DNA from 2 places in the Kitasatospora sp. NPDC093806 genome. Region 2 is predicted to be linked to the other one. Evidence: predicted binding sites of a transcription regulator. Region 2 holds the regulator's gene; the other holds the start of a gene.
The links. The regulator HrcA, encoded in region 2, represses chaperone genes, less so after heat shock. The targets are predictions, from matches to a motif close to TTNGCACTCNGNNNNNCNGAGTGCNAA.

Region 1: AB0N76_RS18795 (FmdB family zinc ribbon protein) is a predicted target of HrcA. The motif match lies at 9,309-9,335, and genes of this name have one in related genera.

What each region holds. Positions count from the first base shown of each region.
Region 1 is NZ_JBFBDO010000035.1:27,610-43,040, reverse strand. It holds gene AB0N76_RS18840 (helix-turn-helix transcriptional regulator) at 1-190, opposite strand, end outside; gene AB0N76_RS18835 (GPP34 family phosphoprotein) at 731-1,498, opposite strand; gene AB0N76_RS18830 (hypothetical protein) at 1,797-4,154, shown strand; gene AB0N76_RS18825 (YhjD/YihY/BrkB family envelope integrity protein) at 4,212-5,114, opposite strand; tRNA gene AB0N76_RS18820 (tRNA-Arg) at 5,232-5,304, shown strand; gene AB0N76_RS18815 (phosphatase PAP2 family protein) at 5,397-6,212, opposite strand; gene AB0N76_RS18810 (sigma-70 family RNA polymerase sigma factor) at 6,610-7,581, shown strand; gene AB0N76_RS18805 (hypothetical protein) at 7,785-7,967, shown strand; gene mscL (large conductance mechanosensitive channel protein MscL) at 7,997-8,416, opposite strand; gene AB0N76_RS18795 (FmdB family zinc ribbon protein) at 8,995-9,297, opposite strand; gene AB0N76_RS18790 (MFS transporter) at 9,425-10,762, opposite strand; gene AB0N76_RS18785 (potassium/proton antiporter) at 11,128-12,615, opposite strand; gene AB0N76_RS18780 (penicillin acylase family protein) at 12,904-15,431, shown strand, end outside.
Region 2 is NZ_JBFBDO010000013.1:10,994-26,424, reverse strand. It holds gene AB0N76_RS10115 (RDD family protein) at 1-499, opposite strand, end outside; gene AB0N76_RS10110 (PDZ domain-containing protein) at 618-3,854, opposite strand; gene AB0N76_RS10105 (16S rRNA (uracil(1498)-N(3))-methyltransferase) at 3,935-4,684, opposite strand; gene dnaJ (molecular chaperone DnaJ) at 4,778-5,920, opposite strand; gene hrcA (heat-inducible transcriptional repressor HrcA) at 5,997-7,031, opposite strand; gene htpX (zinc metalloprotease HtpX) at 7,294-8,211, shown strand; gene AB0N76_RS10085 (hypothetical protein) at 8,251-8,835, shown strand; gene AB0N76_RS10080 (DUF2785 domain-containing protein) at 8,879-9,658, shown strand; gene AB0N76_RS10075 (DUF3097 domain-containing protein) at 9,679-10,512, shown strand; gene AB0N76_RS10070 (Uma2 family endonuclease) at 10,503-11,060, opposite strand; gene hemW (radical SAM family heme chaperone HemW) at 11,101-12,330, opposite strand; gene AB0N76_RS10060 (long-chain fatty acid--CoA ligase) at 12,389-14,311, opposite strand; gene AB0N76_RS10055 (ABC transporter ATP-binding protein) at 14,692-15,431, shown strand, end outside.

The sequences.
Region 1 (15,431 bases), on a different contig from region 2:
CGTCGCAGAGGTCACGGACGTCGCGCTGGCTGATGCTGCGACGGCCGTTCTCCAGTCGGCTGATCTTCGACTGGGAGACCATCAGCCGGCCGGCCACCTCCTCGGCGGTCATGTTGAGCCCCTCGCGGAGCTTGCGCAGCTCCGAGCCGAGGCGCCGGCGGCGCACCGTGGGATTGATGTTCGCGGACACGTCGACCTCCGGTCGGACCTCTGGTGATCGTTGGAACGGCAGTCCTCGGAACACTGTGGAAATCGGGATCAACCCCCCTTGCGTTGAGCAGCATGTCACCCCGGATCAGGTCGGCGCCGGGAAATCCCAGGAGCGCAGTAGAACAGATCATCGGATTAGCGCTTCGGCGAGACAGTGGGCACCTCCGAGTGGTAAGGGGCGCCACGGCGCGGTCCGGCGGTGCTGCGGCGGTGTGACGGGTGTGGTGCGGGTGTGGTGTGGACGCGGTCCGGGGGCCGCGCAGGTGCTGGTGGCACGTGCGGGGGCGGTATGCGGCCGGGGGTCCGGGTGGGGGCCGGACCGGCTTTCGGGGGGTATCCGGGTACAGCGGAGGGGCGGTCGCCCGGCGACTTCCGTCGCGGGCGACCGCCCCTTCTCACTGCCGGTTGCTCGGCGCTCCCGTGGGGCGCGAGCTGTGCGGTGTGCGCCGCCGTGCGCGCTGGCGCGCTCCCGGCGGGCGGGTGGTTGGTGACTCCGGCGTCCGTGGGCCCTGGTGGTGCCTCAGCGGACGCCGACGCGGGACGAGGCCGGGACCCGCCCGCCGTTGCCGCTGCTGCCGCCGCGTCCGGCCGCCGACCGCTGGCCGGCCCGACCGCCCGACCCCACCGGGGCCGAGCCCGCCTGGGCGGAACGGTTCTGCTGGCTCGGCAGGCCGTTCTGCACGTCCATCACGGCGTGCGCGACCATCCCGCCCAGCGGGTCGTACCGGATCAGGTCGCGCAGCCGGGACCGCGAGGACCGGCCCTCGTTGCCCGGGTACAGGTGCTTGCCCAGGCCCACCGAGTGGGCCAGCGCGGCGAGCGCGGCCGTCCTCGGGTCCGGCGGCACGCCGGTCCGGATCGCGGTGTCCAGCCGCTGCTTGATCGCGGCGTTGGTGCAGTCGTCGGACGCCTGGTAGCGCGTCGTCGGCAGCACCCCGCACACCTGGCCCGGCACGGCGGTCACCATGCCGCACCGCTCCAGGTGCGCCAGGTAGGTCTGCCGCAGCCCCAGCCGGGGCCCGCCGATCCAGTGCGCGGCGCGTACCGGGCTGCCACGTCGTCGCAGCAGCTCCAGCGCGTGGTCGAGTGTGGGGTCGCCGGTCGGCCGTGGCAGCACCACGGCGATCCGATCGCCCTCCGGAACGATCCGTCCGGCCAGGGACAGCTCGACGAGCTGTGCCCCGGCGAGTCCTAGGTCGAGGGTCTGCGGCTGCGCCGTGGTGCCCGTGGCCGGGTCCAAAGCGAGCAGCAAGAGCTCCTCGGGAACAGTTCTGCGGCTCTTGCCCATCCAAGCCTCCCCGCGTGGATGGGAAACAGCGTGACGCCTCTCACACGGGCTTGTCGAGTACGCCTCCGAATCGTGACCTTGCGATCGAGCCGGGGAACCGGCCGTGGCGGGCCGGACGTCTGACCGTTGAACAGGCCGCGGTGCGGCCGTGCCACGGCAATAACCGCCGGTCGGGCGGGGTGGGGGCGACCGGATCGGTCACCGGTGGCGGAGACTGTACAGGTACACGGGGCGGGGTACCGGCTTCCCGAAATCGGGTTCGCCGGTGCCCCGCCGGGCGTTGAGGAGGCTGGGTTACGTGGGCGAGTCCCCCGACAGGGTGCTGCGGGACGGCGAGCGGACGCGGGAGCGGGACGGCGGACGGGACGGCCAAGGGGCCGGTTCCGCCGCGGCGGTCGGGGCACGGACCTCGACGGCCGCCGACCCGGAGGCCGCGGACGCGGCGGTCACGGACCCGGCGACGGCGGACTCGGCGGCCGGGCAGCCCGCCGGGTCGGCCGGCACGCCGGAGCCGGGCGACGCCGAGGGCTCGTCCGCCGACGGCCCGTCCACCGACGGGGCGTCGACCGATGGCTCGTCCACCGACGGGGCGCCCGGACCCGTCCGGCCCGGCTCCACCGTGCAGCTGCGCGTCCGGGATTCGGACGTCCGGACGACCATGCTGCGGATGCCGGTGGACGAGGCCACCACCGCCCTGCGGCTGCCCGTCGACGAGGCGACCACCGCCCTCCGGCTGCCCGCCGAACTGCGCGGGCCCGCCGGTGCCACGGCGAGCGGTACGGCCGACGCGGCCGCGCCCGCGGCACCGGTCCGCGCGACCGGCGTCGACCCCCGTCTCGCCATCCGGACCGAACCGGCGGCCCCCGCCGACCGCGCGGACCGGACCGGCCGCGCCGACCGGAGCGACCGCGCCGAGCGGACCGATCGGGCAGCGCAGGGCGGTCGGACGGACCAGGCCGGGCCCGGGGCGCTGCCCGAAGGGCCCGCGCCCACCGAGAAGTTCGAGAAGCGGGACAACCCGGAACGGACCCGGGCCCTGCGCGTCCTGCGCGCCCCCGCCACCCCGGCCGCCGCTGCCGCCACCCCGGCCGTCGCCGCCCCCGGCGCGGGCACCGTCCCGGAGCCGCCCGCCCCGCAGCCGCTGCCCGAGCCGGACCCCGTCCCGGCGCCGGTCCCCGAGCCGCACCCGGAGCCCGAGCCCACCCCCGACCCGGAGCCGCTGCCGACCCCCGGGCCGGCGCCGAAGCCCGCGCCCAGGCCCGCTCCCGTCCCGGCACCCGAGCCGCTGCCCACCCCCGACCCGCAACCGGTGCCGCCCGCGCCGCCGCTGCCGCGGCCGGAACCGCTGCCCGTCCCCGAGCCAGTGCCGGCGCCCTTCCCGGAGTCCACCTCCGAGGCGCTGGACGTGCTGGCCACGCTCAACTCCCGCCCGGTCTCGCCGCTGCGCCGCGCGCTCAAGCGGATCACGATCTGGACCCTGCTCCTCGCCGTCCTGCTCGGCGCGGCGGTCACCGCGCAGCTGCTCCGCCCGCTGCCGGACAACAAGGTGAGGCTGACCGCGGCTGGCGGCTACGGCTTCACCGGCGACCCGCTGGACCTCGCCTGGCCCGCCAAGGGCCAGTCCGCCGCCGAGGTGGTCGGGGTGGGCGGCCTGGGCAGCTCCGGCCCGGAGACGCCGGCCTCGATCGCCAGCGTCACCAAGGTCATGAACGCCTACCTGATCCTCCAGGCGCACCCGCTCAAGAAGGGGGAGAGCGGCCCCAAGATCACCGTCGACAAGCAGGCCGCCCAGGAGTCCGGCAACGTCGACGAGTCCCGCGTCACGCTGACCGAGAACCAGCAGATCAGCCAGTACCAGGCGCTGGAACTGCTGATGCTGCCCTCGGCCAACAACGTGGCCCGGCTGCTGGCCCGCTGGGACTCCGGCTCCGAGGAGGCGTTCGTCAAGAAGATGAACGACACCGCCGCGAAGTTCGGCATGACCAACACCACCTACACCGACCCGGCCGGCTACAACCCGGACACCAAGAGCACCGCCAAGGACCAGCTGAAGCTCGCCGGACAGGTGATGCAGGACGAGGTGTTCCGGCAGATCGTCTCGACCCCGGACACCAACTTCAACAACCAGAAGATCTCCAACACCAACACGCTGATCTCCCCGAAGAACGGCATCATCGGCGTGAAGACCGGCTCCAGCACCCCGGCCGGCGGCTGCCTGATGTGGGCCGCCTACAAGGAGATCGCCGGTGTGCGGCGGTTGATCCTCGGCGTCACCCTGGGCCAGCCGGCCACCGCCGCCGAGCCCAGCATCCTGAAGATCGTCCAGACCGTCAGCGCCAAGCAGATCCAGGCCGCCCAGAACGGGCTGACCGGGCAGACCCTGGCCAAGCAGGGGGACGTGGTCGGCCGGGTCGAGGACGGCCTCGGCGGCACCGTCCCGGTGGTCGCCGCCCAGGACCTCACGGTGGCCGGCTTCCCCGGCATCACCGGCACCCTGGTGCTGGACCCGCTGAAGATCGCCCACCACCTGCCGGCCGGCACCAAGGTCGGCGTGCTCCGCACCGGCGAGGGCGACAACAAGGTCGAGGTGCCGGTGGTGCTCCAGGCCGACCTGGCCCCGCCGTCCATCATGGACCGGCTGACCCGGGCGCTCTGAGGCGTCGCCCCGGGTGGGGCGGGACACCTCCCGCTCCACCCGGAGCCCCTTCGCTCCTCAGAGCCGCGCGCCGCCCCAGCGGCCGGGCGCGGTGCGGGTGCCCAGCAGCCGCGCCACCGGCTCCTCCTCGGCCAGCACCCGGCCCAGCGCGATCGCCAGCGTCAGCCCGGTGAACATGACGATCAGCCAGGACAGCCCGGTGAACACCACCCCGTACGCGCCGAACTGGCCGATGCTGCGGGACATCGCGCCCGGCAGGTAGAACCGCGAGGCCACCCCCAGGGCGACCACCGCCGCCCCGCACAGCACGGCCCCCGGCAGCAGCGGCAGCCAGCGCACCCGGGCGCCCAGCAGCAGGTGCTGGGTCCACCACCACAGCACCGTCGAACCCAGGAAGATCAGCGGCAGCCCCAGCCAGCCGCCCACGCCGAACCCCTCCCGGACCGGCGTCTGGAACACCATCCAGACCAGCCAGACCGCCAGCCAGACCAGCCAGCGCCAGGCCGCCACCCGGGTCCCCGCCTTCGGCAGCTCCCAGCAGCGCTCGCAGACCCGCTGCATCGCCCGGCTCAGCGCCGTCGCCGACAACAGCGTCACCAGCGCGCCGATCACCCCGAAGCCGGCCTCCTGCTCGTGCCCGCTCCCCAGCAGCTGCTGCACCGACTGCGCCGCCTCGCCCTGCAAGCCGAGCTCCTTGCGGAGCGAGCGCAGCACCCCCTCCCGCACCGCCGCCGGGGTGAACACCGCCACCACGAACAGCGCCGGCAGCGCGCTCAGGAAGGCCTGGGCGGCCAACCGGGTCGCGCAGTCCAGCAGATTGACCCGGAGCAGCTGGCGCAACGCCCGCCCCACCAGCGGCACCTGCTCGGGCAGCCCCCGCCCGAACTCGGCCAGCTCCGCCGACCGCCGCCTCCACCGCGCCTTCCACCCCGCCCGCCGCCCGGCCGGCTGCTCGCTCACGGGTCCGTCCTCCCGACCTGGTCGCCGTGCTCCATGGTCACCCGACCCCCGCCCACCCGCATCCGCTACCAACAACCGTCCGCGTACCGATCCGCTAGGCTGTCAGCGGTCGTCCCCGCCTCATTAGCTCAGGGGATAGAGCACGGCTCTCCTAAAGCCGGTGTCGCAGGTTCGAATCCTGCATGGGGCACAGCACGAACGCACGCCGCAGGCCCTCCGCCCGGATCCGGGTGGAGGGCCTGCGGCGTTCTCGTGGTCGGGGGCCGGGCGGGTGAGGGGGTGTCAGCGGAGGAGCTCGTCGGGGTGGTCGGCGGCGGGGTCCTCGGCCGGGGCTCCGGTGGGGCGGGGACGGTGGGTGGGGGAGACCAGGACGCGCTGGACCCGGGGGCGGGTGCGCCAGTTCACCCGGCGGACGTCGCGGGCGAGGGCGCCGGGGCGGACGAGTTCGACCAGGACGGTGACGGTGCCGAGGACGATGCCGGCGGCGAGCCAGCCGCCCAGGACGTCGCTGGGCCAGTGGACGCCGAGGACGACCCGGGAAGCGCCGATCCCGAGGACGGTCAGCGCGGCGATCGAGCAGGCGGTGATCCGCCCGGCGCGGCGGGCCCGGGGCCAGAGCAGGCCGACCAGCACGGCGCAGGTGATCGCCGAGGCCATCGCGTGGCCGGAGGGGAAGGCCGGACCGCCGGCGTGCGAGACCGGGTCGGGGAAGTCGGGGCGCTGGCGGTCGAAGGCGAGCTTCAGCGCCCACTGACCGGCCCAGCCGATCAGGGTCTGGGCCACCACCCAGCAGGCCAGGGTCCGGGCGCCGATCAGCCAGAGCCAGCCGGCGAGCAGGCCGAGCACGGTGCGCATGGTGATGGTGCCGCCGATGTCGGAGAACATCTGCACCGAGGCGGTGGTGACGGTGTGGTCGGTGGCGTAGCGGTGCAGGGAGTCCACCAACCCGTGGTCGAGCCGGGAGAGCGGCTCCCAGCCGGTCTGCACCAGGGTCGCCAGGGCGGCGAACAGCGCGGCGCAGCAGACCGCGAGTGCCGTGTGCCGGAGCAGGTGGCGATCACGCGGGGTGATGGTGGGCGAGCTGTTGGTCAGGTGCATGGCTGACACCTTCCCAGTCGCCCGCACCGATCGAGCACTGTGGTGATAGCGATTTGGCATCTTTTGTGCGGAGGACGTGCGCGCGCTCGGGCGTGGGCGCGGTCCGCGCGGGAACGCGGGTGGTGTCCGCGGGGTTCAGTGGAGGGGAGGGGCGCGCGGGGGTGCGCCGCGACGGTCCCGGAGTGAGCTCCCGCCGGTGCCCGGGTGGTCACGCTCCGTGCGGACGCGGGGCGAAAACCGGCAGGATACTGCATCATCGGAAGAATCCTGAGCGACTTGGGAATGTTGTCCGGATTCTGTTCGTTGGATCGTTACGTGCGAGGCCCCGCGGGGCCCCCACTTCTTGCCTGTCGGGGCAGGCAGGAAGACCTCGGCAAATCCAGCAAAGGGAGCAAGCATGGCCACCCGTGCCGTCGTTCGCGACAGGGCCGACCGGACTCGCGCGGCCCGCCCGACCAACCTTGAAGCCGACCGTGACCTGGTCGGCATGTACCTCGACGAGATCGCCAGGACGCCCCTGCTCGATGCCGCCGAGGAGGTCGAGCTCTCGCTGCGGATCGAGGCCGGCGTGTACGCCCAGCACCTGCTGGACGGCGACGAGCTCCCCGAGGGCATGCGGCGCGAGGAGCTGGAGGCGATAGCCGAGGACGCCGAGCGCGCCAAGGACGTCTTCATCCGGTCCAACCTCCGTCTCGTGGTCGCCGTGGCCCGGCGCTACCCGCGCAGCGGGCTGCCGCTGCTGGACCTCATCCAGGAGGGCAACGCGGGCCTGGTCCGCGCGGTCGAGAAGTTCGACTACGCCAAGGGGTTCAAGTTCTCCACCTACGCGACCTGGTGGATCCGGCAGGCGATCACCCGGTCGATCGCCGACCAGTCGCGCACGATCCGGCTGCCCGTCCACCTGGTCGAGGAGCTGGGCCGGATCCGGCGGGTGCAGCGGGAGAAGTCCAAGGAGCTGGGCCGGGAGGCGGAGCCGGCCGAGATCGCGGCCGAGCTGGACACCACCGAGGCCCGGATCAAGGACGTGCTGGACTGGGCCCGGGACCCGGTCAGCCTGAACATGTCGGTCGACGACGAGGGCGAGACCCAGTTCGGCGACCTGGTCGAGGACACCGGGGCGACGTCCCCGGAGGACGCCGTGATGGTCATGCTCCGCCGGGAGGAGCTGGACGGTCTGATCGGGCGGCTGGACGACCGGACGGCCTCGATCATCCGCTCTCGGTACGGCATGGAGGACGGCCGCGAGCGCACCCTCACCGAGGTGGGCAAGCAGCACGGCCTGACCCGTGAGCGGATCCGCCAGATCGAGAAGCACGCGCTGGCCGAGCTGAAGAAGATCGCCGACCACGCGGGCTTCGAGGCCGCGTGACGCGGGCGTGAGGGAGAGCGGAAGGCGGGCGTGAGGGAGAGCGGGAGGCGGGTTCGCCGGGCCCGGTGCGGAGCGGGTCCGCACCGGGCCCGCCGTCGTCCCGGCGGCTGCTTCTAGGCTGTAGGAGTCGGGGAGCGGTAGGAACGGGCGGGGGATCGGCGAGCGTGCTGGAGGAGACGGTGGCGGCGGAGGAGAAGAAGACGGTGGAGGAGCAGGCGGCGCAGGAGCGGGCGGCGAAGGCCCGGCTGGTGTTCCGGGACCCGCTGGACCAGCAGTCCGGGGACGACACCGACGCCGGCTGGGGCGAGCGCCCCGGCGCCGGGGCGAGCGGTGGGCGGGGTCTGGACTGGTACCTGAGCCAACGCCCACCGCACCACGGCGACTGATCGCGCGGACGGCCGCGAGGCGGGGGGACTCAGCGGGCCCGGGTGACCAGGGCGTCGCGGATCTCGGTAAGCAGCAGGACCTCCTTGGCCTCGGCCTCGGCCTGGACCTCGGCCAGGGTCTTGCGCCTGGCGGTGTACCGGGTCATCGGCAGGATGAGGCAGAAGTAGACGACGGCGGCGGTGATCAGGAACTGCAGGGCCGCGCTCAGCACGCCGCCCCAGAGGACGAGGATGCCGGAGGTGACCTCGCCGGCCGCGGTCACCTCGCAGGGCCCCTTGAGGCAGGAACTGTAGGACGCGAGGTCCTTGGCTCCGAAGGCGCCGACGATCGGATTGATCACGCCCTTGACGAAGGCGTTGACGATGTTGGTGAAGGCGGCGCCGATGACCACGGCGACGGCCAGTTCGACGACGTTTCCACGCAGCAGGAATTCCTTGAAGCCTTTCATGCCGCGTGAACGACGAAGTCGTTTTCCGGTTACGGGTGATCCTGCCCCCGCTCCGATTGACAACCCGATCGGCCGACCGGGGGCGCCGCTCCCGGTGCCGGCGGGCCCGCCCAGGCCGGGCCGAGGACGAGCGCGCCCGCCGCGAGCAGCAGGAGGGCGGCCGTCGATCCGGGCCTGAGCCGGAGCGCCTGTCGGAGCCGGTGGCGCCGGCCCGCACCGCGTCTGATCGGCGGGAACGCCGGGACCGGCCGGCGCGGCGGAACGCTCGGCGCGGGCAGCGGCGGGATCGCCGGCGGGCGGGGGGAAAGCGGGTGAGCGGAGAGCGGGCTGGTCTGCACGGGTACCTCGCGTGGTCGGCGACTGCTGGTGACCCACACTCTGGGCGGTCCGCGCGCCCGCCGGGATTTTCTTTTCCCCAGCTGTGGACAACCCGGGGCTGTGGACAATCCGTGTCGCCCGGCCGGGTGAATCCATCGGCCGACCGGGTGAGCCGACGCGGTTCCGGGAATGCGAAACGGCCCGCCGTACCCGCGTGGAGGCGGGTCGACGGGCCGTTCGGTGGTCCGTGCTGCCGGAGGTCAGCCGGCCGCCGGGGCCGGGCTCGCGGCGGGGGTCGACGAGGAGGACGAGCCCGTCGTCGAGGACGAGGAGGAGCCGGTGGAGGACGACGACGAGGAGCCGCCGCTCACCGAGCTGCTGGAGGAGGAGCGGCTGTCGGTCCGGTAGAAGCCGGAGCCCTTGAAGACCACGCCCACCGCCGAGAAGATCTTGCGGAGCCGACCCTGGCAGTCGGGGCACGTGGTCAGCGGCTCGTCGGTGAACTTCTGCACCGCCTCCAGGCCGTTGCCGCACTCGGTGCACTGGTACTGGTACGTGGGCACTTGTCTTCCTCCTGGCACTCTCGGCTGATGAGTGCTAACGATCCTCAATGATGCGGCATTCCGCTGGATCAGTCCAGCGACTCGAATGTGAGATGAGTCGGGCCCGGGCCCGGCGGACCGCGCCCGCTCAGCCCTTGGCGGCGCCCACCAGCTGCGGCGCGGCGCTCCGCTCCGGCGAGCCAGCGACCACCTTGCTGGGCGTGCCCGCAGCACCCGTGGCGCCCGCGGCAACCGGCGGAACCAGCAGTCCGCGCAGCGCGACCAGCGTGATCAGCCCCAGCCCGGTGCCGGCCACCGGCACCAGGAACCCGGCCGACGGCCCGTGTCCGTCGATCAGCTGCCCGGCCACCATTGCCCCGACCGCCAGGCCCAGTCCGATGGCCCCGGTCAGCCAGGTGAAGGCCTCGGTCTTGGCGCCGTCCTCGACCAGTGTCTCGACCAGGGTGTAGCCGGTGATCAGGGTCGGTGCGATGGCCAGGCCGCAGAACAGGCCGGCGATGGTCAGCGAGACCAGGTTCGGCATCGCCCACAGGGTCGAGCAGCCGACCACCAGTAGCGCGTAGCTGGCGAGTAGCCGGTGCCGGGCGGCCCGCCGCCAGGCGACCATGCCGTACAGCACACCGGCCAGCATCGAGCCGCCGGCGAAGATCCCGTACACGGTGCCGTTGGCCCCGGGCTGCCCGGCCGCCTCGGTGAACGCGGTCACCGAGACTTGCATCCCGCCGAAGACGGAGCCGACGCCCAGGAACACGCCGGCCAGTAGCCGGACGCCCGGCGAGGCCAGCGCGGAGACTCGCCGCTCGCCCGGCACGGGCACGTGCGGGGCGGGCGCGGTGCGCCGCTGGGCGGCGAAGGCGAGGCCGCCGGCCACGGTCAGCGCGGCCTCGGTGATCAGCCCGGTGGCCGGGTTGACGGCGCTGGCGATCGCGGCGGCCAGCACCGGGCCGATGACGAAGGTGAACTCGTCGGTGACCGACTCGAAGGCGAAGGCGGTGTTCAGCTTGGCCGGCGGCGCGCCGTCGGCCGAGAGCTTGGCCACCCAGCGGGTCCGCGCCATGGCGCCGATCTGCGGCACCGAGGCACCGGCTGCGGCGGTCGCGAGGTAGAGGCCCCAGACCGGGGCGTGCCCGAGGGCCAGCGCGATCAGCGCGCCGACCGAGACGGCGTGCACCGCGACGGTGGGCACCAGGACGGCGGTCTGGCCGAAGCGGTCGGCCAGCCGGCCGGTCTGCGGGCCGATCAGGGCCTGGGCGACGGCCGAGACGGCGGCGGCGGTGCCGGCGGTGCCGTAGGAGCCGTGGGTGTCGCGGATCAGCAGCAGGATGCCGAGGCTGAGCATCGCGTACGGCAGCCGGGCCGCGAAGGCGGGCGTCAGGAACGTCCAGGCGCCGGGCGTGCGCAGCAGCGCGCCGTAGCCGACCCGCGCGGGCGCGGCCTCGGCGGGGTGCTCCGGGGTGCCGGGCAGGGCGTGCCCGGAGGTGGTGTCGTCGACCGTTCGGCGGGCCGTCACGGTCGGTCCTTCCTGCTGCCTGGTAGCGCGGCAGGGCATGAAAAAGCCCCGACGGCGCCGAGAGTCGTCCTCTCGCGCGTCGACCGGGGTAGATACCGGGCCGGCCGGCGTGCTCGCCGAAGGCCGGACCGCGGCCGCCGAGCGGTCGCGCCAACTCTGCATCAGGCAGATGCTGGGGGTGTGTCAACCAGTAAAGCTATACGCGCGTAGATGGCGCGCTTGCCTCCACTGTACAGGGCGGCTCCAAAGTTGTCCCACCCACCTCGGGAGCCGCCCCCGTCACACCCGCCGCCCCCGCCCGCTCAGCCCCGCGAGACCGTTCAGCCCCGCCCGTGCAGCCAGTCGGCCAGCTTGCCGCCCTTGTCCACGGCGCGCAGTCGCCGCTCGGCCGCCTCGCTCACCTCGTCCGTGGTGACCACCAGCAGCTCGTCCCCGCCGCGCAGCACGGTGGCCTTGTCCGGTACGAAGCTGCTGCCCTCGCGCACCACCAGGGTCACCGCCGCGCCGGCCGGCAGCCGCAGCTCGCCGACCTCGACGCCGGACATCCGCGAGTCCGCCGCCAGGGCCACCGACAGCAGGTGCCCGTGCAGCTTCTCCAGCGGCGCCGACTCGATCCCGAGGTCCTGGCCCATCGAGCCCTGGCCGATCCGCAGGCCCTTGGCGACCCAGGGCAGGGTCGGGCCCTGGAGCAGCGTGAAGACCACGACCAGGATGAAGACGATGTTGAAGACCTGCTGCGCCATCGGCGCGCCGGCCACCATCGGGATGGTGGCGAGCACGATGGGCACCGCGCCGCGCAGTCCGGCCCAGCTGAGCAGCGCCTGCTCGCGCAGCGGCAGCCGGAACGGCGTGAGGGTCAGCACCACCGAGAGCGGCCGGGCGAGGAAGACCAGCACCGCGCCGATCACCAGGGCGGGCACCACGGCCGAGCCCATCGTCTCGGGGGTGCAGAGCAGGCCGAGCAGCACGAACATGCCGATCTGCCCGATCCAGGCCAGGCCGTCGGCGAAGCCGCGGACGGCGGGCCCGTGTGGCAGCTTGGAATTGCCGAGGATCACCGCGCTGACGTAGACGGCGAGGAAGCCGGAGCCGTGCAGCAGCGCGCCGCCGGCGTAGGCGAGCACGGTGAGCGCCAGTACGGCGATCGGGTAGAGGCCGGAGGACGGCAGGGCGACGTGCTTGATGCCGTAGGCGCCGATCCGGCCGACCGCGTAGCCGACCGCCAGGCCGATCGCCAGCTCGGCGAGGATGGTGCCGACCAGGACGTACCAGGAGTCCAGCTCCCCGGTGGTGGCGAAGGCGACGACCAGGATGACCACGGGGGCGTCGTTGAAGCCGGACTCGGCCTCCAGCAGGCCGGTCAGCCGGTGCGGCAGCGGGACCATCCGCAGCACGGAGAAGACGGCGGCGGCGTCGGTGGAGGAGACGATCGCGCCGAGCAGCAGGGAGGTCCGCCAGTCCAGGTTGACCAGCCAGTGCGCGCCGGCGGCGGTCACGAAGACGCTGATCCCGACGCCGACGGTGGCCAGCACGGTGGCGGACGGCATCACCGGTCTCGCCTCGCGCCAGTTGGTCTTGAGGCCGCCCTCGGCCAGGATCACCACCAGCGCCGCGTAGCCGAGCACCTGGGTGAGCTCGGCGTTGTTGAAGGTGATGCCGAGCCCGTTCTGGCCGAGCGCGACGCCGATGCCGAGGTAGATCAGCAGGGAGGGCAGCCCGGATTTGGTCGAGATGCGCACGGCGACCACCGCGACCAGCAGGATCACGGAGAACTCGAGGAGCAGCTGGTTCAGGTGGTCGACATTCACGCAGGGGCACCTCGGGCTTGGCGGGGGCGGACGGGGTACCGACAGGGGCGGCGGCCGGGGTCGCCAATTACTCCCCTTGCGGATCGTTACTCAGTCTAACATTTTGCCATATCTTTAGGTTCTCCCGTCACTCGCGTCCCCCGCCCCGCGGTTCTGACCTCCTCCGATCCCACCGTGGGCGTCCCCCGTGCACGTCCGCCAGCCGAGTCGGCCTAATGTGGTGCCCTGTCACGGCCCCGTGCCCTTGACATGTCCGCCCGCCCCCCAGTGAGGACCGCAAGGACCCAGATGCCCCGCTCGAAGAAGTTCCGGCGCGCCCGTCTGATCGTGATCGTGCTGGTCGTGCTGCTGGTGGCCGGCGCCGGCTACGGCGGCTACCGGGGAGTGGCCGCGGTCCGCGCGTCCTTCCCGGAGGTCGACGGCAGCGTCAAGGTGGCGGGCCTGAGCGCGCCGGTCGACGTCAAGCGGGACGCCAACGGCATCCCCCAGCTCTACGCCGACACCCCCGAGGACCTCTTCCGGGCCCAGGGCTACGTCCAGGCCCAGGACCGGTTCTGGGAGATGGACGTCCGCCGGCACATCACCGCCGGCCGGCTCTCCGAGATGTTCGGCGAGAGCCAGGTCGAGACCGACTCCTTCATCCGCACCATGGGCTGGCGCCAGATCGCGCAGAAGGAGTTCGACACCGTCCTCGGCGCCGACACCAAGAAGTACCTCCAGGCCTACGCGGACGGCGTCAACTCCTGGCTCGGCGAGCACCCGGGCGGGGCCTCCGCCTCCATGGAGTACGGCCTGCTCGGCGTCGTGAACGGCGGCTACAAGCCCGAGCAGTGGTCCCCGGTCGACTCGGTGGCCTGGCTCAAGGCGATGGCCTGGGACCTCTCCGGGAACCTCCAGGACGAGATCGACCGCTCGCTGCTCGCCCAGGACTTCAGCCCGGAGAAGATCGCCGAGCTGTACCCGGACTACCCGTACGCCCGCAACGGCACGATCGTGAAGACCGGCACCGTCAACGGCACCGCCTACAAGCCCGGCGACGGCTCGGCCGCGCCCGGCGCCGTCGGCACCGCCACCGCCCAGGGCGCCGCCGCCACCAAGGCGCTGCTCAAGGGCGTCACCGACCGGGTCGACGCGCTGCCCGAGCTGCTCGGCCGCAACGGCCAGGGCATCGGTTCCAACTCCTGGGTGGTCGACGGCAGCCACACCACCACCGGCAAGCCGCTGCTGGCCAACGACCCGCACCTCGGCCCCGGCCTCCCCTCGGTCTGGTACCAGATGGGCCTGCACTGCCGGACCGCCTCGCCGACCTGCCAGTTCGACGTCTCCGGCTTCACCTTCGCCGGGATGCCCGGCGTGGTCATCGGCCACAACAAGGACATCGCCTGGGGCTTCACCAACCTCGGCGCCGACGTCACCGACCTCTTCCTGGAGAAGGTGACCGGCCCGGAGACCTACCTGGTGGACGGCAAGGAGCTGAAGTTCGAGCTCCGCAAGGAGACCATCAAGGTCGCCGGCGGCGAGGACCGCACCATCACCGTGCGCACCACCCAGACCGGCGCCCCGCTGATCTCCGACCCGAGCACCGAGCAGCAGAACGTCGGCAAGTACGCGCCCAACGGCGGCTCCGCCCCGGACCGCGGCACCACCGGCTACGGCGTCGCCCTCCAGTGGACCGCGCTCATCCCGGGCAAGACGATGGACGCCGTCTTCGGGCTGAACCGCGCGCGGAACTGGGAGGACTTCCAGAAGGCCGCCGCCGACTTCGCCGTCCCGGCCCAGAACCTGCTCTACGCCGACGCCAAGAACATCGGCTACCAGGCCCCCGGCTACATCCCGGTGCGCGGCAACGGCGACGGCCGCTCCCCGGCGCCCGGCTGGGACTCCTCCTACCAGTGGAAGAAGGACCCGGTCCCGTTCGGCGCCCTGCCGTGGAGTCTCAACCCCGCCAGCGGCTACATCGTCACCGCCAACCAGGCCGTGGTCGACCCGTCCTACAAGTACTCGCTGACCAAGGACTGGGAGTACGGCACCCGGGCCAAGCAGATCACCGACCAGATCGACGCCCGGCTGAAGAACAACGGCAAGATCTCGCCGGACGACATGCAGGAGATGCAGCTCGACAACACCAGCGTGCTGGCCAAGACGCTGGTCCCGATGCTGCTCAAGATCCAGATCGACGACCCGTACGTGCGCGAGGCCCAGGACCTGCTGAAGGACTGGAACTACCACCAGGACGCCGACTCGGCCGCCGCCGCCTACTACAACGGCGTCTGGCGCCAGCTGCTCACCCTCGCCTTCGGCCAGAAGTTCCCGGCCGACCTGCGGGCGAAGGAGAACTGCCTGCTGGTCCGCGAGCAGGCCGACCCGACCAAGCCGGACAGCAAGACGAAGATCGTCACCGAGTGCGGCACCAGGGACCCGGGCAAGGCCCAGCCGGACGGCGGCGACCGCTGGACCGAGGTCGTCCGGCAGCAGCTGGAGAAGCCCGACAGCGGCTGGTGGACGTACATCGACTCCGAGCACAAGGAGCAGAAGGGCCTGGACAACCTGCTCGCCGAGGCGATGAAGAACGCCCGCCAGGAGCTCACCTCGCTGCTCACCAAGGACGTCTCCACCTGGAGCTGGGGCCGGCTGCACAAGCTGGAGCTGCGCGAGCGCACCCTCGGCTCGGACGACTCCTCGCTCGCCTCCGGCGTGGTCCACAAGCTGCTCAACCGCGGCCCCTACCGCCTCTCCGGCGGCTCGGCGGCGGTCGACGCGACGGGCTGGAACGCGGCGGCCGGGTACCAGGTGGACTGGGTCCCGTCGATGCGGAT
Region 2 (15,431 bases):
AGCGCTTGGTGAGCCGCCAGGTGTGCGGACGGCTCGCGTCCTTACGGCGGATCGAGCGCAGGGCCAGCAGGCCCTTGCCGAGGCTGAAGCCGGTGAGGCGGGTGAGCAGCACCTGGTTGGCGAAGGAGGCGGCCAGGAAGACGGCGGGCAGGGTGGCGAAGTAGGTGGCCGGGCTGCCGTCCGGGCCGGCGGCCGCCTTGGCGGCGGCGAAGCCGGCACCGGCGGCGAGCGCGGCGTCGGCGGTCGCGGCGAGGAAGCGGCGGATCGAGCCCGCCTCGGCCGGCCGGGGCACCGTCGGCTGCTGCGGCCGGGCGTGCTGCGGCGCGCCGTGGTGGGGAGCGCCGTACTGGGGGGTGCCGTACTGGGGGGCGCCGTACTGGGGGGCGCCGTAGCCGTACTGCTGCTGCTGACCGTACTGCTGCGGCGGCGGGCCGTACTGCTGCGGCGGGCCGTAGTGGCCCGGTGCCGGTGCGGGTGCCTGCGGATACCCCTGTGCCATCTGCTCCCCCGTGAGCGGTGTCGATCAAGATCAGCCCCGCATCGTACCCGGCCCGGGGCGTCACCCCGGAGTGGGAAGTCGGACCGGCCGACCTCCCACTCCGCCGCGGGTCGCCCGGCTACTCCCAGGGCAGCACCGGCGGGGTCTTCGCCGGGGTGGCGGCCAGCGCCGCCAGCGCCAGCCGGACGCCCTCGGCGAGCTGCGGGTCCTCCCCCGCCGCCCACTCGTGCGGGGCGATCGGCACCTCGACGTCCGGGTCCACCCCGTGGTTCTCCACGCCCCAGCCGTGCCGCTCGCCCCAGAACGCGTACTTCGGCTGGGTCACCAGGGTGCCGTCCACCAGCGAGTACCGGCTGTCGATGCCGATCACCCCGCCCCAGGTGCGGGTGCCGACCACCGGGCCGATGCCCAGCGCCTGGATCGCCGCGTTGACGATGTCGCCGTCCGAGCCCGAGTACTCGTCGGCCAGCGCGACGACCGGCCCGCGCGGCGCGTCCGCCGGGTACGGCACCGGCGAGGCGGTGTCCCGGGCGACGTTCCAGCCGATCACCTTCCGGGCCAGCTTCTCGATCACCAGCTGCGAGGTGTGCCCGCCCCGGTTGCCCCGGATGTCGACGACCACGCCCTCGCGGGCCATCTCGGAGCGCAGGTCGCGGTGGATCTGCGCCCAGCCGGTGGTCTGCATGTCCGGGATGTGCAGGTAGCCGAGCCGCCCGTCGGACAGCTCGCGCACCACCGCCCGGCGGCCGGCCACCCAGTCGTGGTAGCGCAGCGCCTCCTCGTCGGCGATCGGCACCACCACCGGGTGGCGCTGGTCGGTGCCGTCCTTGCCGGCCACGGTCAGCTCGACCGGCTGCCCGGCGGTGCCCGCCAGCAGCGGCGCCGGGCCGGTCACCGGGTCGACCGGGCGGCCGTTGACGGCCAGCACCGCGTCCCCCGCGCGGACCGCGGCGCCGGGTGCGGCCAGCGGCGACCGGGCCCGCGGGTCGGAGGACTCGCCGGGCAGGATCCGGGCGATCCGCCAGACCTCGCCCTCCTTGACCAGGTCCGCGCCGAGCAGGCCCTGCCGGCGGGCCGGCTCGGTGTGCGCGCCGTAGGGCACCACGTAGGCGTGCGAGGTGCCCAGCTCGCCGTGCACCTCCCAGAGCAGGTCGACCAGGTCGTCGTGCGAGCCGAGCCGCTCCACCAGCGGGCGGTAGCGGGCCAGCGCCCCCGCCCAGTCCACCCCGTCGAGGTCCGGGCGCCAGAAGTTGTCCCGCATCAGACGGCCGTTCTCGTCGAACATCTGCCGCCATTCGGCCGCCGGGTCGACGGTCACCCGCAGCCGGGTCAGGTCGACGTCGACCTCGTCGTCCTCGCCGGCCGCCTTGTGGTCGGCGGGCACGATCCGCAGCTCGCCCTCGTCCAGCACGGCCAGCCGGCTGCCGTCGCCGCTCACCGCGAACCCGTCCAGGCCGTCGACCAGCTGCTCGGCCCGGCGCTTGCGGAAGTCGAAGCGCTCCAGGGTGGGGCGCGGCCGCTCGTCCTCCAGCGAGGCCGCCTCGTCGCCGAGCTCGCCGACCAGCGGGACCCTCGTCCACAGCACGCCGTCCTTGGCGGCCCGCAGGCTGCCGAACCGGCCGCCCTCCACCGGGAACGGCACGATCCGGTCGGCGATGCCGTCCAGGTCGACCCGGGTCACCGGCGGCGCGTCGGCCGCGCCGTCCTCGCCCTCGGCCTTCTTGCCCTTCGGCTCGTCGTCCTCGCCGCCGACCGCCCGGCCGGCCCGGCGCGGCCCGAACGGGGACGGCGTGTCCGCGGCCAGGGTGATCAGGTACGGGCGGCAGCCGTTGGGGAACGACAGGTCGAAGACGTGCGAGTCGTACACCGGGTCGAAGTTGCGCACCGACAGGAACGCCAGGTGCCGGCCGTCCGCGGTGAACGCCGGCGAGGTGTCGATGAACCGCTGCGGGGTCACCTCGGAGACCGTCCGGGTGGCCAGGTTGGCCAGCACGATCTGGCGCAGCGACCACGGCCCGAGGGTCGGCCGGGACCAGGCCAGCCACGCCGAGTCGGGGCTGAACGCCAGGCCGCTGACCTCGCCGTCGGTGCTGCGCGCCAGCTCGTGCACGGCGCCGTCGGCCAGCGTCACCAGCAGCACCCGGCCGTCGTGCGAGCCGACCGCCAGCTGCTTGCCGTCCGGCGAGACCAGCAGCGTGCGGACCCGGCCGAGCCGCCCGGCGGCCAGCCGGCGGCGCTCGGCGCCGAGCACGGCGGGCGCGTACTCGATCGCGTCCTCGCCCTCGGCGTCGGTCACCCACAGCACGCCCTGGCCGGCGTCCTCGCCGGAGCCCGGCACCACCCGGGCGAGCCGGCCGCGCACCCCGGGCGTCTCGTCCAGGACCCGGGCCGGGCCCTCCCGGTGGGTCAGCCAGTGCACGGTGCCGCGCACCACGACGGCGCCGGCCCGGCCGGTGCGGTCCGGGGCGGCGGTCTCCAGCCAGAACGAGGCCGGCACCGGGCGCGGGCGGCGGCCGGTGCGCGGACCGGCCAGCCGGACGTCCAGCCGGCGCGGCTCGGCGCCCTCCAGGTCGTCCAGCAGCCACAGGTCGCCGGCCGCGTGCCAGACCACCCGGGTGCCGTCGGTGGTGGCGTTGCGGGCGTAGAAGCCCTCCGGGGAGGTCGAGTGGCGGCGCAGGTCGGTGCCGTCGGGGAGGCTGGAGTACAGCGCGCCGACGCCCTCGTGGTCGGAGAGGAAGGCGATCCGCCCGCCCACCCAGAGCGGCGACTCGATGTTGCCGTCCAGCTCGGCGTGGACCCGCTCGAAGCGGTCGGCGCCGATCCACAGCTTGCCGGTCCGCCCGCCCCGGTACCGCTTCCACCAGGCCGGCTCCACGCCGAACGCCGAGACCAGCAGCGCCCGGTCGCCGTCCGGTTCGAAGGCCAGCCCGCCGACCGGCCCGTACGGCAGCCGAGCCGGCTCGCCGCCGTCCAGCGGCACCGCGTACGCCCAGGTGCGGCGCAGCGAGGCCTGCCCGGCGGCGGTGGTGGCGATCGGCCGGCCGTCCGCCGTCCAGCCGCGCAGCTGGGTCTGCGCGTCGCCCCAGTGGGTGAGCCGCCGGGACGGGCCGCCGTCGGCCAGCACGACGTGCACCTCGGGCGCGCCGTCCCGGGTGGAGGTGAAGGCGACGTGCCGCCCGTCCGGGGAGAACCGGGGGCGGCGGACCGGGAGGTGATCGGCCGTCAGCCGCCAGGCCCGGCCGCCGTCCAGCGGGGCGAGCCACACGTCGTTCTCGGCGACGAAGGCGATCCGGTCACCGTGCAGGTGCGGGTGGCGCAGGTACGCGCCGGCGGAGGTGCTCTCGGGTTCGGTCACACCCGTCACCCTAGGCACGCACCCCGCCGGTGCGCCCGGTTTTCGCCGACCACGAACCCCTGCGGGGGATCGCGGGGGATTCAGCTCCAGCGGCCGGTGCGGCCCAGCAGCAGCGCGCCCGCGGCGACCCCCGCGGTGGAGGTGCGCAGCACCGACGGGCCGAGCCGGTAGGGCCGCGCGCCGGCCTCGGCGAAGGCGGCCAGCTCCTCCGGGGAGACCCCGCCCTCCGGGCCGACCACCAGCACCAGGTCCCCGGCGGCCGGCAGGGCGGCCCCGGCCAGCGGCTCGGCGCCCTCCTCGTGCAGCACGCCGGCGAACGCGGCGGCGGCCAGCAGCGGGGCCAGCTGCCGGGTCGTCATCGGGTCGCGGACCTCGGGGAAGCGCAGCCGGCGGGACTGCTTGCCGGCCTCCCGCGCGGTGGCCCGCCACTTGGCGAGCGCCTTGGCCCCGCGCTCGCCCTTCCACTGGGTGATGCAGCGGGCGGCCGACCACGGGACGACCACGTCCACGCCGACCTCGGTCATGGTCTCCACGGCCAGCTCGCCGCGGTCCCCCTTGGGCAGCGCCTGGACGACGACGATCCGCGGCGCCGGCTCCGGCTCGCGGCGCACGGCGGCCACCGCCACCTCGATCGCGTCCTTGCCGTGCACCGCCGCGACGGTGCCGTCCACGCCGAGGCCGAGCCCGTCGGCCAGGGTGACCGCCTCGCCCGGCTCCAACCGCTTCACGGCGGCGGCGTGCCGGCCCTCCGGCCCGTCCAGCCGGACCAGCGCGCCCGGCGCGGCGGCGGCGATCCGCTCGGTGTCGACGACGAACACGGGCGCGGTCATGCGGGGAACCTCCGGGGGCGGGGTGAAGCGGGACAGGGGGTCGGGAACGCGAAAGGGGTGCCGAGGAAGCCTCGGCACCCCCCTGCGGGACGGCTAACGGCCGTTGAAGGCGTCCTTCAGCCGGGAGAACAGCCCCTGCTGCCCGGGCGCGAACTGGCCGGACGGCCGCTCCTCGCCGCGCAGCACCGCGAGCCGGCGCAGCAGCTCCTCCTGCTCGGCGTCGAGCTTGGTGGGCGTCTGCACCTCGACATGCACTATCAGGTCACCGCGGCCGCCGCCGCGCAGGTGGGTGATGCCCCGCCCGTGCAGCGGGATCGACTGGCCGGACTGGGTGCCGGGCCGGATGTCGACCTCCTCCAGCCCGTCCAGGGTCTGCAGCGGCACCTGGGTGCCGAGCGAGGCGGCCGTCATCGGGATGGTGACCGTGCAGTGCAGGTCGTCGCCGCGGCGCTGGAAGACGGCGTGCGTGGTCTCGGCGATCTCCACGTACAGGTCGCCGGCCGGGCCGCCGCCGGGGCCGACCTCGCCCTCGCCGGCCAGCTGGATCCGGGTGCCGTTGTCGACACCGGCGGGGATCTTGACGGTCAGGGTGCGGCGGGCGCGGACCCGGCCGTCGCCGGCGCACTCCGGGCACGGGGTCGGCACGACGGTGCCGAAGCCCTGGCACTGCGGGCAGGGCCGGGAGGTCATGACCTGGCCCAGGAAGGACCGGGTGACCTGGGAGACCTCGCCCTTGCCGCGGCACATGTCACAGGTCTGCGCGGAGGTGCCGGGGGCCGCGCCCTCGCCGCTGCAGGTGGTGCAGGTGACGGCGGTGTCGACCTGGAGCTCCTTGGTGGTGCCGAACGCGGCCTCCTCCAGGGTGATCTCCAACCGGATCATGGCGTCCTGGCCGCGCCGGGTCCGCGAACGCGGGCCGCGCTGGCCGGAGGCGGCGCCGAAGAAGGCGTCCATGATGTCGGAGAAGCCGAAGCCCGCCGCGCCCGCGCCGAAGCCGCCCGCGCCGCCCCCGCCGTTCGGCGAGAGCGGGTCGCCGCCGAGGTCGTAGACCTGGCGCTTCTGCGGATCGGAGAGCACCTCGTAGGCGGCGTTGATCTCCTTGAACCGCTCCTGCGTCTTCGGGTCCGGGTTGACGTCCGGGTGCAGTTCGCGTGCCAGGCGCCGGAACGCCTTCTTGATCTCGTCCTGCCCCGCATCCCGTCGGACGCCGAGTACCGCGTAGTAGTCCGTGGCCACCAAATGCTCCGCTTGTTCCGCCTGTAAGAGTGCTTGCGATTCAGGGCGCCGTTAAGTCTTTTAACGGCACCCGTTCCTACGACTCGGCCAGGATCTGGCCCACGTACCGTGCCACCGCTCGCACCGCCCCCATTGTGCCCGGGTAGTCCATCCGGGTCGGACCGATCACACCCAGCTTGGCCACGCTCTCGTCGCCCGAACCGTAACCGACCGAGACGATCGAGGTGGAATTCAGCCCCTCGTAGGCGTTCTCGCGGCCGATCCGGACCGTCATCCCCGCGTCCGCGGTCTCACCCAGGAGGCGGAGCAGGACGACCTGCTCCTCCAGCGCCTCCAGCACCGGCTGGATGGTCAGCGGGAAGTCGTGGCCGAAGCGGGTCAGGTTGGCCGTGCCGGCCAGCATGATCCGCTCCTCGTTCTGCTCGGCGAGCGTCTCGAAGAGCGTCGCCAGCACGGTCGAGACGGTCGGCCGGTCGGCCGCCTCGAACAGCGCGGGCAGCTCCTCCAGCAGCCCCGGCACGTCCGGCAGCCGCTGGCCGGCCGCCCGCGTGTTGATCCGGCTCCGCAGGTCCGCCAGGACGGTCTCGCCGACCGAGCCCGGGCAGTCGACCATCCGCTGCTCGACCCGGCCGGTGTTGGTGATCAGCACCAGCATCACCTTGGCCGGGGCCAGCGCCACCAGCTCGATGTGCCGCACCGTGGAACGGGTCAGCGAGGGGTACTGCACCACCGCGACCTGGCGGGTCAGCTGGGCCAGCAGCCGCACGGTACGGGCGACCACGTCGTCGAGGTCCACCGCGCCGTCCAGGAAGTGCCGGATCGCCCGCCGCTCGGGCGCGCTCATCGGCTTGACCTCCGCCAGCCGGTCGACGAACAGGCGGTACCCCTTGTCGGTGGGGATCCGCCCGGCGCTGGTGTGCGGCTGGTGGATGAAGCCGTCCTCCTCCAGCGCCGCCATGTCGTTGCGGACGGTCGCCGGGGAGACCCCGAGGTTGTGCCGCTCCACCAGGGCCTTGGAGCCGACCGGCTCCTCCGTCCCCACGTAGTCCTGGACGATCGCGCGAAGCACCGCGAGCTTGCGGTCGTCGAGCTGGCGGACCTCACCGGCCATGGGGCACGCACCTCCGTCTGCACGCGTTGTCCGTTGTGACATGTGTCCGTTTCCGAGCGGTTCGAGCCGATCCGGCAAGGCCCCGGTCTTGGCACTCTGAACACACGAGTGCCAGAACCGTACCTGCCAGTGTAAGGCCCGGGTCCGACGGCAGGAACGGCCCGGCCGGGGTGATCCTGCCCGCAATCCGCGCCGCGCGGGTGATGCCGCCGGCCCGGCCGGGTGGCAGCATCGAAAGCGGACGGCGAACGGAGGACCAGCGATGTCGAGCCCGGGCCAGCCAACCCGATTCGCCCCGGACCGCGGCCTGACCGGCCGGATGGTCGGGACGATGTTCCTGATCGGCCTGCTGTACGTCGGATTCACCGGCCTGCTGATCGTGCTGCTGCGCGGCGCCTGGCCGATCGTGGTCCTGATCTCCGGCGGCCTGTTCGTCGCCCAGTTCTGGTTCAGCGACAAGATCACCGAACGGGCGATGGGCGCCCGCCCCGTCACCCCCGAGCAGTACCCGCAGCTGCACGGCGCCGTCGACCGGCTCTGCGCGCTCGCCGACATGCCCAAACCCCGGGTCGCGGTCACCGACACCGACATGCCGAACGCCTTCGCCACCGGCCGCAACCCGAACAACGCGGTGGTCTGCGTCACCACCGGCCTGCTGCGCCGGCTCGAACCGGAGGAGCTGGAGGGCGTGCTCGCCCACGAGCTGTCGCACGTCGCCCACCGGGACGTCGCCGTCATGACGGTGGCCGGCTTCCTCGGCGTGCTGGCCGGCGCGATGACCCGGATCGCCATGTACGGCGGCTTCCTCGGCGGCCGCAACAACAACGACTCCAACGCCGCGATCGCCGCCCTGGTCATCCCGCTGGTGTCGGTCGCCGTGTACGCGATCAGCTTCCTGCTGACCCGGCTGCTCTCCCGCTACCGCGAACTGGCCGCCGACCGGGCCGCCGCCCAGCTCACCGGCCGGCCCAGCGCGCTCGCCTCCGCGCTCACCAAGGTCACCGGCCAGATCGCCGCCATCCCGACCAAGGACCTGCGGCAGGCCCAGGCCTACAACGCCTTCTACTTCGCCCCCGCGCTGAGCGCCCGGGAGGCCGCCACCCAGCTGTTCTCCACCCACCCGACGCTGGAGAAGCGACTGGCCCAGCTGGCCGAGATCTCCACCCGGCTCGGCCACTGAGACACCCCTCCCCCGCCCCCGCCCCGGGAAAGGACCGCCGTGGGAATCCTGGACGCGCTGTTCGGCCGCACCAAGCCCGTCAAACCCGACCTCGACCAGCTGTTCGGCGTGCCCTCCGCCGCCCTCACCCTCGAAGCCGGGGCCGGCTTCCGGCCCACCGGGATCGGCTCGGTCTGCTTCGCCTCCGTCGAGGGCGGCGCCTTCGACGAGGTCGAACGGCAGGTCCGGGCCCTGCTCGACGCCGACACCGGCCGCGGCGGCGTCCCCGTGGAGGCGTCCACCGACGCCTACGGCTACTCCTGGCTGCTCGCCCGGCACGCCCCCGAGGAGCTCCCGGAACTCGTCAACGACCTGCACGCGGTCAACAGCGAACTGGAGGCCAACGGCTTCGGCCCGCAGCTGCTCTGCTCGCTGATCGGCTTCCGCGACGCCCGGGAGCGGCCGCTGGCCCTGGTCTACCTGTACAAGCGCGCCGCGTTCTACCCCTTCGCGCCGCTGCCCGGCGGCGCGGAGAAGCGCGACAGCCCGCTGGAGCTCCAGGTCAACGCGCTGCTCGGGAACGACCTGCGGCTGGAGAAGGACCTCACCCGCTGGTTCCCGGTCTGGGGCGCCCCCGGGCTGTGAAAATCCGGTGGCCCCACCGGCGCGCTCCCCCTAGGGTCCGCCCGTGATCAACTGGAGCGCGATCGAGTCCGCCGACCCCACCCCCGAGACCCTCGCCGCCGTGAGCGCCGCCCTGCGCTCGCCCGACCCGCACGTGCGCGACAGCCTCGCCTACGAACAGCTGTGCCGCTGGGTGCCCCTCCTCACCCCCGAGCAGCGCCTCGCGCTCGGCGACGAGATGGCCGAACGCCTCACCGACCCCGAGATCCAGGCCCGCACCTTCGCCCCGCTCGTCCTCGCCGACCTCGTCGACCTCGGCGCCTACCGCCCGGCCTGGCTGGAGGCCTTCGCCCACTGGTACGTCGGCGAGACCGACCTGCGCGGCTTCGACCCCGAACTCGGCTGGCTGCACGCCGTCGCGCACGGCGCCGACCTGCTGGCCGCCCTCGGCCGCGGCCCCCTGCTCGCCGACCCGACCCCGCTGCTGGACCTGGTCACCGCCCGGCTGCTCGCCCCCACCGACCACGTGCTGGACGCCATGGAGGACGACCGGCTCGGCCGCGCCGTCGCCCAGATCCTCACCCGGCCGGACCTGACCGAACGCCAGGCGCTCGACTGGCTCGACCCGATCGCGGCGCAGCCGCCGCGCCGCCCGTCCGCGACCACCGGCGCCGTGCCCGCCGTCGTCTCCAACACCCTGCGCACGCTGCGGATGGTGTACGTGCTCGCCGACCGGGGCGTGCGGACGGAACGCGGCGCCGACCCCGTGCCGCTGCCGCACTCCGCCGCCCTGCGGGCGCGGATCGCCGGGATCCTGGTGCTGAACTCGCCGTTCACGGGCTGACGCCTCGTAGACTCCGGGACATGCGCAGCCGCTCGTACGGACCCGACCTGACCCCGCCGTGGAAGAAGCAGGCCCCCGCCCCGGAGGTGCCGGCCGAGCGGGACCTGGTGGTCGAGGAGGCGGCGACCGGCTACTGCGGGGCGGTGGTGCGCTGCGAGAAGACCGCCGAGGGGTTCACCGTCACCCTGGAGGACCGGTTCGGCAAGCACCGGGTGTTCCCGCTGGTCCCGCGCGGCTTCCTGCTGGAGGGCCGGGTCGTCACCCTGGTCCGGCCCACCGGCCCGGCCCCCGCCCGCACCCCCGGCCGCACCGCCTCCGGCTCGGTCGCCGTCCCCGGCACCCGGGCCCGGGTCGCCCGCGAGTCCCGGATCTACGTCGAGGGCCGGCACGACGCCGAGCTGGTGGAACGGGTCTGGGGCGACGACCTGCGGATCGAGGGCGTGGTCGTCGAGTACCTGGAGGGCGTCGACGACCTGCCCGCGATCGTCGCCGACTTCGCCCCCGGCCCCGGCCGCCGGCTCGGCGTCCTGGTCGACCACCTGCTCCCCGGCACCAAGGAGCACCGGATCGCCGCCCGGGTCACCGGCCCGGCGGTCCTGGTCGTCGGCCACCCCTACATCGACGTCTGGCAGGCCGTGAAGCCCGCCTCCGTCGGCATCCCCGCCTGGCCCGCCGTCCCGCGCGGCGAGGACTTCAAACTCGGCACCTGCCGCCGCCTCGGCTGGCCCGAGAACACCCCCGCCGCCTGGAAGCGCATCCTCGCCGCCGTCGACTCCTTCAAGGACCTGGAACCGGAGCTCCTCGGCCGCGTCGAGGAACTGATCGACTTCGTCACCCAGCCGGATCAGGAATAGGGCTGGAACTCCGTGGTGTCAAGCGTGATACCCAGCAGATCCAACGGCACCGGCTCGCCGAACTTGGTGGTCCGCTCGACCACGTAGTCCGGCAGCCCCGAGGCGGCGGCCCGGGTCGGCTCGGTGAGCAGGACGCACAGGCCCTTGATCGGATCGACGATCAGGCACACGGGGATCGCGCCCTCGGCGTACAGCTCCCGCTTGGTCCGGTAGTCGCGGAACACACTGGTTTTGGAGACCACCTCGACCGCCAGCGTCACTGCGGACGCGGACAGCAACCGCCCGGACTCCTCGACCGCCCCGCGTTCGAACACGACCAGGTCCGGCTGGGGCTCGCTGACCGCACCAACGAAGGCCACGTCCTGTGTGGTCAGGGCGTTCCACCGGTCGTACGGTGTCTGATGCTGGATGGCGCGGATGATGAGGTTGTGGACCATGTCACGCCCTGCCATCATCACGATTTCCCCCCTGATGAGCTCGGCCTTGAAGCCTTCCGGGACCTCCAGGTTTTCGAAGATCCCAGTCATCCGGTCATCGATGGCGGTCATTGCGCGCTCCCTCCGACGGCTGACACCACGTTAACGACTATCAGTCCACCAGGTCACGTACCACCGCGTCCGCCAGGAGGCGGCCCTGGAGGGTGAGGGTGGCGCGGCCCTGGGCGTAGGTGTCGGGGGCGAGGAGGCCGTCGGCGAGGTGGCGGGTGGCGGCGGCGCGGCCGGCGGCGGTGAGGAGGTCGAGCGGGATGCCCTCGGCGAGGCGCAGTTCGAGCAGGACGCGCTCGACCCGGCGGTCCTCGGCGGTGAGCCGTTCGCGGCCCTGGGCCGGGGTGCGGCCCTCGGCGAGGGCCCGGGCGTAGCCGGCCGGGTGCTTGGCGTTCCACCAGCGGACGCCGCCGACGTGGCTGTGCGCGCCCGGGCCGGCGCCCCACCAGTCGGCGCCGGTCCAGTACAGCTCGTTGTGCCGGCAGCGGCCCTCCGGGGTGGTGGACCAGTTGGAGACCTCGTACCAGGAGTAGCCGGCGGCGGCGAGCGCCTCCTCGGCGATCAGGTAGCGGTCGGCGTGCACGTCGTCGTCGATCATCGGCAGTTCGCCGCGCTTGACCCGGGCGGCGAGCCTGGTGCCGTCCTCGACGATCAGCGAGTAGGCGGAGACGTGGTCCGGCCCGGCGCCGATCGCGGCGTCCAGGGAGGCCCGCCAGTCGTCGTCGGACTCGCCGGGGGTGCCGTAGATGAGGTCCAGGTTGACGTGCTCGAAGCCGGCCGCGCGGGCCTCGGCGACGCAGGCCTCGGGGCGGCCGGGGGTGTGGTGGCGGTCGAGCAGCTTCAGCACGTGCGGGCGGGCGGACTGCATGCCGAAGGAGATCCGGTTGTAGCCGCCGGCCCGCAGTTCGGCGAGGTAGGCGGGGTCGACGGACTCCGGGTTGGCCTCGGTGGTGACCTCGGCGTCCTCGGCGAGCCCGAACTCGTCGCGGATCGCGGCGAGCATCTTCACCAGGTCGCGGGCGGGCAGCAGGGTGGGGGTGCCGCCGCCGAGGAAGACGGTGCGCACCGGCAGGTCGGCGCCGCCGAGGACCTTCCGGGCGAGCCGGATCTCGGCGACCACGTTGTCCGCGTAGGTCTCCTGGGAGGCTACCGCCCCCGAGGAGCGCAGCTCGGTGGCGGTGTAGGTGTTGAAGTCGCAGTAGCCGCAGCGGCTCGCGCAGTAGGGCACGTGCAGGTAGAAGCCGAACGGCCGGGAGCCCAGCCCGTCGAGGGCGTGCGCGGGCAGGGAACCGTCGGACGGCACCGGTTCGCCGTCGGGGAGTGCGGAGGGCATGCACCCATTGTCCCGTACGGCCGGAGTGTTCCTCCGGGCCGTACGGGACGGGGGCGGCTCAGGCCTCGTTGGAGCCCGCGTACATCGCGGTGACCGCGTCCGCGTAGGTCCGCTCGACCACCGGGCGCTTGATCTTCAGGCTCGGGGTGAGCTCGCCGTGCTCGACGTCCAGGTCGCGCGGCAGCAGGTGGAACTTCTTGATCGTCTGCCAGCGCTGGAGCGAGCCGTTGAGCCGCTGCACGAAGCCGTCGATCAGCTTGTGCGTCTGCGGGTCGGCGACCACCTCGGCGTAGGACTTCCCGGCCAGGCCGTGCTCGGCGGCCCACGGCATGATCGCCGCCTCGTCCAGGCCGATCAGCGCGGTGCAGAAGTTGCGGCTGGCGCCGATCACCAGGACATTGCTGACGAACGGGCAGACCGCCTTGAACTTGCCCTCCACCTCGCTGGGCGCGACGTACTTGCCGCCGGAGGTCTTGAACATGTCCTTCTTGCGGTCGGTGATCCGCAGCACGCCGTCCGGGGACAGCTCGCCGATGTCCTCGGTGTGGAACCAGCCGTCCGCCTCCAGCACCTCGGCGGTCTTCTCCGGCAGGTTGTGGTAGCCGCGCATGATGCCCGGGCCGCGCAGCAGGATCTCGCCGTCCTCGGCGATCCGCACCTCGGTGCCGGGCAGCGGACGGCCCACCGTGCCGACCCGGATGTCCTCGGCCCGGTTGACGCAGGAGCCGGCGCTGGTCTCGCTCAGGCCGTAGCCCTCCAGGATCGGCACCCCGGCGCCGACGAAGAAGTAGCCGATCTCGGGGGCCAGCGCGGCGCTACCGGAGACCGCCCCGCGCAGCCGCCCGCCGAACGCCGCCCGAATCTTCGCGAACACGAGTCTGTCGGCCAGCGCGTGCTTGAGCCGCAGGCCCAGCGGGGCGCTCCCGACGCCGGTGGCCACCCGGTTCTCCTGGACCGTGCGCGCGTAGTCGCGGGCGGTGGCCGCCGCCCACAGGAAGATCTTGTACTTGGCGCCGCCCTCGGCGCGGGCCTTCCCGGCGATGCCGTTGTAGACCTTCTCGAAGATCCGCGGCGCCGAGGCCATGATGGTCGGCCGGATCACCGGCAGGTTGTGGATGATCCGGTCGACCCGGCCGTCCAGCGCCATCACGTGCCCGGTGGCGATCTGCCCGGAGATCAGCGTCTTGCCGAACACGTGCGACAGCGGCAGCCACATGAACTGCACGTCGTCGGCGGCCAGCAGCCCGGTCAGCTCCTGGGCCCGCCCCTCGTACGCCCAGCAGTCGTGCACCAGGCGCACGCCCTTGGGGCGGCCGGTGGTGCCGGAGGTGTAGATCAGGGTGGCCAGCTGCTCCTTGTCGAGCGCGGCGACGGTCTTCTCGACGGCGTCCGGCCGCTCGGCCAGGTGCTCGGCGCCGAGCCGCTCCAGTTCGGCGAAGCTGAGCACCTTCAGCCGGCCGGCCTCGGGGGCCTCGGCGGGCGCGTCGAACAGGACGACGGTCTCCAGCTCGGGCAGCCGGTCCAGCGCGGGGACGATCTTGGCGAGCTGGGCGGCGTTCTCGGCGAACAGGGCCCGGGAGCCGGAGTCGGAGAGGATGAACGCGGTCTCGTCCGCGTTGGTGCTCGGGTAGATGGCCGTGGTGGCGGCGCCCGCGCACATGTTGCCGAGGTCGGCGAGGACCCACTCCAGGCGGGTCGAGGAGGCCAGCGCGACCCGGTCCTCGGCCCGGATGCCCAGCGCCAGCAGGCCGGCCGCCACCCCGTACACCCGGGCCGCGGTCTGCGCCCAGGTCAGCGAGCGCCACTGCTCGGCGCCGGGGGCGCCGTCCGCGGCCTGCTCGTCCACCGGGGCCGGATAGCGGTAGGCCTCGGCGCCCGGGGTCAGGGCGACCCGTTCCTGGAACAGGTGCGCGACCGAGGCCGGACGCCCGGCGATGATGTCGGCACTGCCGGAGTCGATCAGGGACTGCGCGGAACTCAACGAGGACCTCCGGGGGCGGGTGGCCGTCTGAGGGACTGGCTCTGAGGCTGGGGATCGTCTCCGAGACCGGGACACGGCTTCCGTGGGGGCGGTCGCCGACACTCTTGGCAACCTGGCCGATACCGACGAGTAACAAGAGGGCAGTCAGCAGCCTAGGGGGAAACCGGTCATTCCGTAAGAGGGCGGGCCGAGTCGACACCCTCCCGGATCACGAGTGCCCGCCGCCATACCCGTGGCGCCCCGGCACCACCGCGCCCACCGGGACGTTCGGCAAAGGACTGGACAAAGATCCGGCTCGCTTGCCCGGAATCGCGGGCACGAGCCGCGCCAGCACCGAGAATTGGGATGCCAACGCCGCCGCCGACGACAAGAGTGAGCCAGTGCTGATCAGACTGCTCAGGGCGTACCTACGCCCCTACACCCGACCGATCACCCTGCTGGTGCTCCTCCAGCTGGTCTCCACCCTCGCACTGCTCTACCTGCCCACCCTCAACGCCGACATCATCGACAACGGCGTGGTCAAGGGCGACACCGGCTACATCCTGCGCGTGGGCGCCGTCATGATCGGCGTCACCCTGCTGCAGACCCTCTGCTCCATCGTCGCCGTCTACTACGGCGCGCGCACCGCCATGGCCGTCGGCCGCGACCTGCGCGCCGACGTCTTCGACCGCGTCCAGGGCTTCTCCGCCCGCGAGATGGGACAGTTCGGCGCCCCCTCGCTGATCACCCGCACCACCAACGACGTCCAGCAGGTCCAGATGCTGGTCCTGATGGCCTTCACCCTCATGGTCGCGGCGCCCATCATGTGCGTCGGCGGCATCATCATGGCCCTCAACCAGGACGTGCCGCTCTCCGGGCTGCTGCTGGCCGTGATCCCCGCGCTCGGCGCCGTCGTCACCGTCCTCGTCCGCGCGCTGCGCCCGCGCTTCCGCAGCATGCAGGAGAAGATCGACACCGTGAACCGGGTGCTGCGCGAGCAGATCACCGGCATCCGGGTGATCCGCGCCTTCGTCAAGGACGACCACGAGCAGAACCGGTTCGCCGACGCCAACGGCGACCTCACCGGCGTCTCCCTCCAGGTCGGCAAGCTGATGGCCTACCTGTTCCCCAGCGTCATGCT